3 regions of the Halanaerobium sp. genome follow, and region 3 is predicted to be linked to each of the others. Evidence: riboswitches for the same ligand, from Rfam matches in the RefSeq annotation. Region 3 holds a riboswitch; each other region holds the start of a gene.

Region 1 (3,212 bases), on a different contig from region 3:
AGCATGACTATCCAGAAGCTAAAATTGTTAAGCTGGAGCGCAATTACCGCAGCTCCAATAATATTATTTCAGCCTCCAATCAACTGATAAACAATAACAGTCAGAATAAGGTTAAAGAAGCCTGGACTGAAGCTGACGATGGGGCTCCAATTTTTATAGCTCGAGCAGAAAGTCCTCTTGTTGAGGCAAAATATGTCTGTAAGCGGATTAATCACCTTGTTGATTTTTATAATTATAAATTAAGTGATATTGCTATTTTGTGCCGCAGCCATTTTCAATCGATGCAGCTGCAGAATCAGCTGCCAAAGTTTAGAATCCCTCATCAGCTGGTAGGAGGAGTTAGCTTTTTTGACCGCCAGGAAATTCGCTATTTTGTCAATTATCTTAAACTGCTGGTTAATCCTAATGACAGGCTGGCTTTAAAGCGGCTTTTTAGAATTGAGGTTCACGGGGTTGGAGAAATTTTGTTGAGTGAAATTAACAAATATGCCAGAGAGCACAATCTGAAAATTACTGATGTTTTTGAGAGTCCGACTCTTGTTAAGGGAATTGGAAATAACAAGGCGGCTAATATTATTGAATTTCAGCGGCGGGTTATTGACAGCATTTATGATCTGCGGGATGAAAAGCTGGCAATGCATAAAAAGGCTCTTGAGCTTTATCAGCGGGTAGATTTTGATCAAAATGTACTGGCAGAGCTTGACAGTCCAGAAGAGAGAAAAAAATATATGAACATGTTTTTAGAGGATATGGCAGATTTTCAAAAAAATAATCCCGGGCGAGGACTTTATGATTATTTATTGATTAACAAATTGATTTCAGATAAGGATATTAGCGAAGATACTCAGGAAAAGGTCAAAGTAATGACTGCTCATTCAGCCAAAGGACTTGAATTTCCAGTTGTTTTTATTATTGGAGCAGAGGAAGAAGTCTTTCCTCATCTAAAAAGTCTGGAAGAAAAGGCAGCAGGTTCAAATCCCTATGCTGTAGAAGAAGAGCGGAGGCTCTTTTATGTAGCAATGACCAGAGCTGAAAAATTACTCTTTATATCATTTTCAAATCGCAAAGTTTCCGGAGAACAGGGGCAGTACAAGCAGATTGTTCCTTCCAGATTTTTATATGAATTGCCTGAGCAGCGGCTTGATTTTACCAGTGTAGAAAGCAAAAAAGGCGGTTCCGGGATTCAGATGCGAAAAAATGTCGAAGTTATATAGGGCATTGTTCTTTATTTCACTATAACCAGGTACAAAACGGCCGTTTTGTACCTGGTACCAACAAAGTACTTGACAGATTTAAAATTGAGTGATAAACTACTATATAACTTAAAAAGAAAATAAAAATCATCAAGAGCGGTGGAGGGACTGGCCCTTTGATACCCGGCAACCTACTTAAAGTCTTTAGTAAGGTGCTAATTCCAGCATTTCCAGAAGGGAATGATAGATGAGAGGCAATCAAATCCTCTCAGGAGGATTTTTTTCATTTCTAACTGCTCTTGATATTTGGAGCAGTTTTATTATTTTTTAAAGGGTGATTAGTATTGATTAAAATTGAAAATTTAACTAAGCACTATCATGCAGCTCAGGGAAAAGTTGAGGCAATCAATGGACTCAACCTGGAAGTTGCTGATGGTGAGATATTTGGAATGATTGGACCCAGTGGTGCAGGGAAGAGTACTTTGATTAGAATGCTCAATTTACTGGAAGAGCCTACTTCTGGAACTATAAATATTAATGGTACAGATCTGACAGAACTCAGCTCTCAGAATTTAAGAGCTGCCAGGCAGAAGATTGGTATGATTTTTCAGCACTTTAATCTTCTTTCTTCAAGAACTGTCCTGGGGAATGTAGCTTTTCCACTTGAAATTGCAGGAGTGGGAAAAAAGAAAAGACGTCAAAAAGCAAAAGAATTAATTGAACTGGTCGGCCTGGAAGATCGGGCAGATCATTATCCAGCTCAGCTTTCTGGAGGTCAGAAGCAGAGGGTAGGTATTGCCAGAGCTCTGGCAAATGACCCTGATTTACTTTTGTCGGATGAAGCGACCTCATCGCTTGACCCGGAAAGTACTAAATCTGTACTTGAACTTTTAGGCAGAATTAGAGATGAGATGAACCTGACAATTATTTTAATTACCCATGAGATGGGAGTAATTAAAGATATTTGTGATCGAGTTGCTGTTTTAGAGGCTGGAGAAATTATTGAGGAAGGATCAATAATTGATATTTTTTCAAAGCCGCAGAAAGCGCTGACCAAAAAGTTTATCAGTTCAGTTATTGATTTTGATCTGCCGGAGCGCATAGTTAAATATGTTAGAAAAGAAAGACCGGGAGAATTAATTAGAGTTTCCTTTGTGGGAGAAAAGACACATGACCCCTATATTTCTGATCTGGTAAAACATTATTCAGTTGACGCAAATATTTTATATGGAAATATTGATGAAATTCAGGGTGTTCCTTTTGGTACTCTGGTGCTTGATTTAGAAGGGCAGCTGACCAATATTGAGGAAAGTATTGCCTATCTAAAGAGTCAGGATTTAAGAGTTGAGGTGTTGGATAATGTTTAATTTTATTACAGATTTAGCCCGCTACAATGATTTAATGATTAGCGGTTCTTTAGAAACTTTATACATGGTGGCAATGTCATTATTTTTTGCGATAGTAGGAGGAATTCCACTTGGTATTTTAACTACAATCACCAGACAGGGCCATATTTTACCCAATAAACCGTTAAATTTTATTCTTGATGGAATAATTAATATTGGGCGATCGATTCCTTTTATTATTCTAATGGTAGCAGTTATTCCCTTTACCAGAATGATAGTTGGGACTTCAATTGGCACCAATGCAGCGGTAGTTCCACTTTCTCTGGCAGCAATTCCATTTATGGGAAGAGTCACTGATAATGCGATTTTAGAAATTGATCAGGGAGTTGTCGAATCAGCTCAGTCGATGGGAGCCAGCCCCTTACAGATTGTATTTAAAGTTTTATTACCAGAATCACTGCCGGCGATTATTCTCGGCCTGACTCTGACAGCAATTAGTCTGGTAAGTTATTCAGCCATGGCTGGAGCAGTTGGTGGGGGTGGTCTCGGCGATATCGCTATCCGCTATGGGTACCAGCGTTTTCAGCTGGCTATTATGCTGGAGACTATTGTTATTTTGGTAGTTATGGTGCAGTTAATTCAATTTTTTGGTAATCAGATAGCTTCATTTTTT
Region 2 (3,212 bases), on a different contig from region 3:
CTTCTTTTGACTCTGATAAAATATTTAACGCTTCTACTTCTTCTATATCTTCTTTTCTTATTTCAGTATGCCTTGAATGAGGAACATAAAACAGATCATCAAAGCCCCTCATCAATTTTATATGTTTTTTATTTTTATAATGCTCAAAAATCCCAAACATTTTTTCTGATAGCGGATATTTTCCCACACCATAATGATGATATAGAGCTGCCTGACTTCCCCAGCAAATATGGAAGGTAGAGTAAACATGATGCAGGCTCCAATCCATAATTTGCTGCAGTTCCTCCCAATAATCTACTTCCTCAAATTCAAAAGTTTCAACTGGAGCTCCGGTAATTATCATTCCATCATATTTATTTTCCTTAATCTCATCAAATGTATTATAAAACTTAATTAAATGTTCTTCTGCTGTATTTTTTGAAGTATGAGTTACCGGATGCATCAGATCAACATCTACCTGTAGTGGTGTATTCGAAATCAAACGTAGAATTTGCGTTTCAGTCTTTATTTTAGTAGGCATTAAATTCAAAATTAAAATCTTCAAAGACCTTATATCCTGATGAGTTGCTCTAGATTCTTTCATTACAAAAATATTCTCATTTTCTAGTGTCTCTACTGCTGGTAAATCATTTTGAATTTTAACTGGCAATTTTATCACTCCAATCTATGCTTGAGCAGTTTTTAATGCCTGATTTAAGTCATTTTTAATATCATCAATATTTTCAATTCCAATTGAAAGTCTGATTAATTCCGGCGAAATTCCCGTCTTAATTAAGTCTTCTTCACTTAACTGCTGATGGGTTGTACTTGCCGGATGAATAGCTAAAGATTTAGTATCACCAACATTAGCCAGATGTAAAATAAGTTCTAATTTATTAATAAATTTCTCAGCCGCCTTTTTACCTCCTTTAATACCAAAGGCAACCATACCTCCATAACCATTGCTAAGATATTTTTTTGCATTCTGATGTGATTTATGACTTTCTAAGCCAGGATAACTGACCCATTCAACTCTTTCATCCGCTTCTAAAAATTCAGCAACTGCTTGAGCATTCTTGGAATGCTGTTTCATTCTTAAAGCTAATGTTTCCAGGCCGGTGATGGTTAAAAACGAATTAAACGGACTGGGAGAACTACCTAAATCTCTTAGAAGCTGAACTCTGGCCTTTGTAATAAAGGCAGCTTTACCAAATTCTTCTTGAAATTTAACCCCATGATAACTTGGATCAGGTTCAATTAATTCGGGAAATCTACCAGTATCCCAGTCAAAATTACCACTATCAACTATAATTCCACCAATCGAATTACCATGCCCGGAAATGTACTTTGTCGTCGAGTGTACAACTATATCTGCCCCAAATTCAAAAGGATTACAAATATAAGGTGAAGCAAAAGTATTGTCAACAATTAATGGTATTCCTGCCTGATGTGCTATTTCTGCCAACCTTTCAAAATCTGGCACAGCTAAAGAAGGATTACCAATAGTCTCAATGTAGAGAGCTTTTGTTCGTTCATTAATTGCAGCTTTAAATGATTCAGGATCTTCAGAATCAACAAAACTAACATCTATCCCCATATTTTTGAATCTATGTTTAAATAAATTATGAGTTCCACCATAAATAGAGCTGCCGCTTACTATGTGGTCTCCATTATTACAGATAGTTAGTAGTGCAATTACTTCAGCTGCCTGGCCTGAAGATACTGCTAAAGCTCCCACTCCTCCCTCAAGTTCTGTAATTCTCTTTTCCAGCACTGTATTACTTGGATTTTGAATTCTACTATAAATATCTCCTTCTTCTTTTAAAGCAAATAAATCTGCTGCATGTTCAGTGCTGTCAAATAAGTAAGATGTGGTCTGATAAATAGGAACTGCCGCTGATTTCCTGTTTTTGTCTGCCTCATAACCTGCATGTAGTGCTAAAGTTTCAAATTTTAATTTCATTAAATTTTCCTCCTCTAATTTTTGCTGCTCAAAATTTAATTTAACTAATAATTATAAATAATTTTGCCAATACAGCTGCTCAAAAACAATAAAATCATTGCTAAATAAAAAACCCCACTTCCTAAGTAAATATAGGAGTGGGTAATTTACTTGCTCCTTATCTCTCAGAAATCTTTCTGTTGGAATTAGCACCGGGCAAAATTAACTGCTGGTTGCTGGGCTTCAAAGGGCCAATCCCTCCACCACTCTTGATAAGTTTTATTGTTTTTTATAACTTTAACATAGATTAGTAATCCTGTCAAGAAAATAATTTTCTTTAATTATACAATTTAACTCTAATTAAGAATAAAAAATCATTATTTAATTGTAAAATTTATTTCTTTTTTCGCTGACGTGAACTTTTAATACCTAAAGATTTTCTGTATTTTGCAACAGTTCTTCTAGAAATATCTAATTCATATTTTTTAGCAAATATTTCAGCTAATTTACTGTCACTAAGTGGATGTGAGCTATCTTCAGCCTCAATTTCTTCACTCAACATTGCTTTGATACTAACTGATGAAACACCGTCAATACCACTGTTAAAAAAGAATTTCAAACTAAAAACTCCATGAGGTGTTTGTAAATATTTAGCAGTCGTAGCTCGGCTGACAGTGGATTCGTGCATTTCAATTTCTTCAGCAACTTCTTCCATTGTTAAAACCTTTAAATTTTTTAAACCATTTTCAAAAAAATCCATCTGCTTTTTTAAAATTGCTTGAGCAATTTTTCTAATTGTATTCTTTCTCTGTTCAATACTTTTGATCAGCCAAACAGCAGCCTGATATTTTTCCTTTAAATAATCACTAATCATATCATCATCTTGATTTTTTAATAAATTATAATAGTAAGAACTGATAGTAACAGTAGGATAAGCGGTATTTTTTTCTTCGATATAAAATTTTCCATCTTCTTTTTTTACAATTAAATCAGGATCAATATATTCAGCTTTACAGGAAGCAAAACTGCTGTCATAGTTTATATCTAATTTTTGAATTCTTTGATAAACTTCTGCTATTTCTTCTTTATTAAAACCTTCGGCAGCAAAAATTTCAGCAATCATTTCTAAATCTGTGGTTAGCTCACCTGACTCATTTAAACTGCCTACAATAAATTTCCCAAGTTCAATTTCATCATCACTGAGAACCTCAAAAAGCTGATTTTCTAAATATTCGCAAAAATCCGGCTGATAAGCAACAAAATTTTCATATTCTATATCTTGCTTCTGAAC
Region 3 (3,212 bases):
CCCGAGCAGACTGCAGAACTATCAAATCAACTGCAGCAGATTGCTTTGAGTTCAGGGTCTAAAATTCCACTTTTTATTTCTGCAGATCAGGAAGGTGGAACTGTGACCAGATTAGCTGGTGCAACTCATTTTCCAGGCAATATGGCTCTGGGAGCAGCTAATGATCAAGATTTAACTACAGAAGTAGCTGAATCTACTGCTTCAGAGCTTAAAAATTTAGGGATAAATGTAAACCTGGCTCCAGTACTTGATATTAACAATAATCCTGATAATCCATTAATTGGAGTCCGTTCATTTGGGGGAGATCCAAAGCTGGTGGCAGAGTTGGGTGCAGCCTATATTAAAGGCCTGCAGTCTGGGGGAGTTATTGCTACTGCCAAACATTTTCCGGGACATGGAGATACAGATACAGATTCTCATCTTGATCTGCCAATTATTAAGCATCCGCGCTCAAGACTGGATCAGGTAGAATTATATCCTTTTAAAAAAGCAATTCAGGCTGGAGTAGACAGTATAATGACAGCTCATGTGTATTTTCCAGCAATTGAAAAAGAAGAAGATATTCCGGCCACGCTTTCAAAGTCAGTTTTGACTGATTTACTAAGAAATGAACTTAAATTTGAAGGTTTAATCATTACAGACTGCATGGAAATGAAGGCAATAGTTAATACTTTTGGTACAGTTGAGGGTGCAGTCAAAACAATTGAAGCAGGTAGTGATACAGTTTTGGTTTCCCACAGTTATCAGCGGCAGAAAAATGCAATTGAGGCTGTAATTGAAGCTGTTAAATCTGGCCGGATTAGCGAAAAAAGAATTGATGCCTCTGTCAAAAGGATTTTAAGCCTTAAGGCAAAAAGGATTATTCTGGATCAGGTAGATAAAGCCGATCCAGCTCAAATTAATTTTAAAAATCACAAAAAAATTGCACAAAAACTAGCAGAAAAATCATTAACTTTAGTAAAAAATGAGAATGTCTTTCCTCTAAAAAATATTAAAGGAAAAAAAATGACTATCATTGATTTTGAAATGGGAAGGGTTTCTCTGGCAGAAAATGAAGGTGAAAAAAACAATCTATTTGCCAACTATTTGAACAAGGAAATTATAAATCTGGATCATATTCGACTGCAGAAGAATGCTGTTTTAAGTTTTGATGATCAGCAGAGAATAGAAGCTAGTGATTTAATAATTGTCTGCACCTATAATGCCACAGCAAATAGATATCAGGCAGAACTGGCAGAAAAATTGGCTGAAAATAATAATGTTCTGGTGCTTGCACTTCGTAATCCATATGATTATCAACTAATTGATAAAACTCAGGCTTTTATAACAACTTATGATTACAGTCCGGCCGGTCAGAAAGCAGCTGCAGATTTTATCTTAGGGAAAATTAAAGCAAAAGGAAAACTGCCGGTCAGTGTTGATTTATAAGAATCTTTACTTGACAGAATTGCTTATCTATGTTAAAGTTATAAAAAACAATAAAACTTATCTAGAGAGGTGGAGGGACTGGCCCTTTGAAACCCGGCAACCAGCAGTTAGTTACTGCCCGGTGCTAATTCCAGCAGGAAGATTCCTGAAAGATAAGGAGTTAATTAATTACCCACTCCTTCTTTTAGGAAGTGGGATTTTTTGATTCAAGAGCAGGATATTTTGTTTTTGAAATGAGTAGTACAGGCAGTAGTAATCAGTAGGTTGATCATCTGGTTTTATTGTTTTTAATTTGAGAAGAGAAAATTAGAGGAGGAAATTAAATGAGTTTAAAATTTGACACTTTAGCATTACATGCAGGTTATGAAGCGGGCGAGAATAAGAAATCAGCGGCAGTTCCTATTTATCAGACAACATCCTATTTATTTGATGACACAGATCATGCAGCAGGTTTATTTGCCTTAAAAAAACCAGGCAATATTTATACCAGAATTATGAATCCAACCAATTCGGTCCTGGAAAAGAGAATTGCTGCTCTTGAAGGTGGAGTAGGAGCTCTGGCTGTTTCTTCAGGACAGGCAGCGGAAGTGATTGCACTTTTAACTATTTGTAATAATGGTGACCATATTGTAAGTGGAAGCTCAATTTATGGTGGTACTCATAATTTATTTAAACATACCTTTAAAAATATGGGGATAGATGTCAGTTTTGTTGATTCTGAAGATCCAGAAAGTTTTAAAGAGGAAATTAATGAGCAGACAAAGGCCTTATATGTCGAGACAATTGGTAATCCAGCTTTATCTGTACCCGATTTTGAGAGGATGGCAGAAATTGCTCATCAGTCAGGTATTCCCTTAATAGTTGATAATACTTTTGCTACTCCCTATTTGTGTAATCCATTTAAACATGGGGCAGATATTGTAATTCACTCGACCACTAAGTATATAGCCGGCCACGGTAATTCTATTGGTGGTGTAATTGTTGACAGCGGTAATTTTGACTGGAATACTGGTAGATTTCCCGGGCTTGTAGAGCCTGACCCAAGTTATCACGGGATTAAATTTCAGGAGGAGTTTGAAGAAGCAGCTTTTATAACTAAAGCCAGAGTTCAGCTTTTAAGAGATTTAGGTAGTGCTCCAAGTCCTTTTAATTCATTTTTAACAATTACCGGTCTGGAAACTCTAGGTTTGAGAATGCAGAGACATTCGGAAAATGCTCAGTCAGCAGCGGAATTTCTAGAAGCTGATCAGAGAGTAGACTGGGTAAGTTATCCCGGTTTGGAAAGCCATGACTCTTATCAAAATGCTCAAAAATATCTGGAAAATGGAAATGGTGGGATGATTGCCTTTGGGATTAAGGGTGGTAAAGCTGCAGCCGTGAAATTTATTAACCAGCTTGATTTATTTCTTCATTTGGCCAATGTTGGAGATGCAAAATCACTGGCTATCCATCCGGCAAGTACAACTCACCAGCAGTTAAGTGATGAAGACCTAAAGAAAACAGGTATTTCACCTGAATTGATTAGATTGTCGATTGGAATTGAAGATATTGAAGATCTGAAAGTAGATTTAGATCAGGCTTTAGCAGCAGCTCAAAATTAAGAAGCCAGGAGTGAGAAGAGATGCCTATTAAAATACAGGACGAATTACCAGCAGTAGAAACCCTAGAAAATGAAAATATATTTGTCATGAAAGAATCACGCGCAACTCATCAGGATATACGTTCTTTAAAGATCTTAATTCTGAATTTAATGCCCAACAAAATAAAAACAGAAACCCAGATTT

What was found. A riboswitch is a leader RNA that binds a small molecule or an ion and turns the genes downstream of it on or off. The one in region 3 is predicted to bind S-adenosylmethionine.
Region 1: another riboswitch for S-adenosylmethionine. It lies ahead of CI949_RS04335 (methionine ABC transporter ATP-binding protein); the one in region 3 lies ahead of CI949_RS09415 (O-acetylhomoserine aminocarboxypropyltransferase/cysteine synthase family protein).
Region 2: another riboswitch for S-adenosylmethionine. It lies ahead of CI949_RS08910 (O-acetylhomoserine aminocarboxypropyltransferase/cysteine synthase family protein); the one in region 3 lies ahead of CI949_RS09415 (O-acetylhomoserine aminocarboxypropyltransferase/cysteine synthase family protein).

Annotation. Positions count from the first base shown of each region.
Region 1 covers NZ_QBLR01000022.1:19,454-22,665, forward strand. The annotation lists gene CI949_RS04330 (ATP-dependent helicase) at 1-1,214, shown strand, start outside; SAM riboswitch class I at 1,338-1,447, shown strand; gene CI949_RS04335 (methionine ABC transporter ATP-binding protein) at 1,538-2,560, shown strand; gene CI949_RS04340 (methionine ABC transporter permease) at 2,553-3,212, shown strand, end outside.
Region 2 covers NZ_QBLR01000068.1:10,644-13,855, reverse strand. The annotation lists gene metA (homoserine O-succinyltransferase) at 1-649, opposite strand, end outside; gene CI949_RS08910 (O-acetylhomoserine aminocarboxypropyltransferase/cysteine synthase family protein) at 665-1,942, opposite strand; SAM riboswitch class I at 2,097-2,200, opposite strand; gene CI949_RS08905 (RNA polymerase sigma-54 factor) at 2,316-3,212, opposite strand, start outside.
Region 3 covers NZ_QBLR01000075.1:9,000-12,211, forward strand. The annotation lists gene nagZ (beta-N-acetylhexosaminidase) at 1-1,428, shown strand, start outside; SAM riboswitch class I at 1,483-1,587, shown strand; gene CI949_RS09415 (O-acetylhomoserine aminocarboxypropyltransferase/cysteine synthase family protein) at 1,752-3,029, shown strand; gene metA (homoserine O-succinyltransferase) at 3,050-3,212, shown strand, end outside.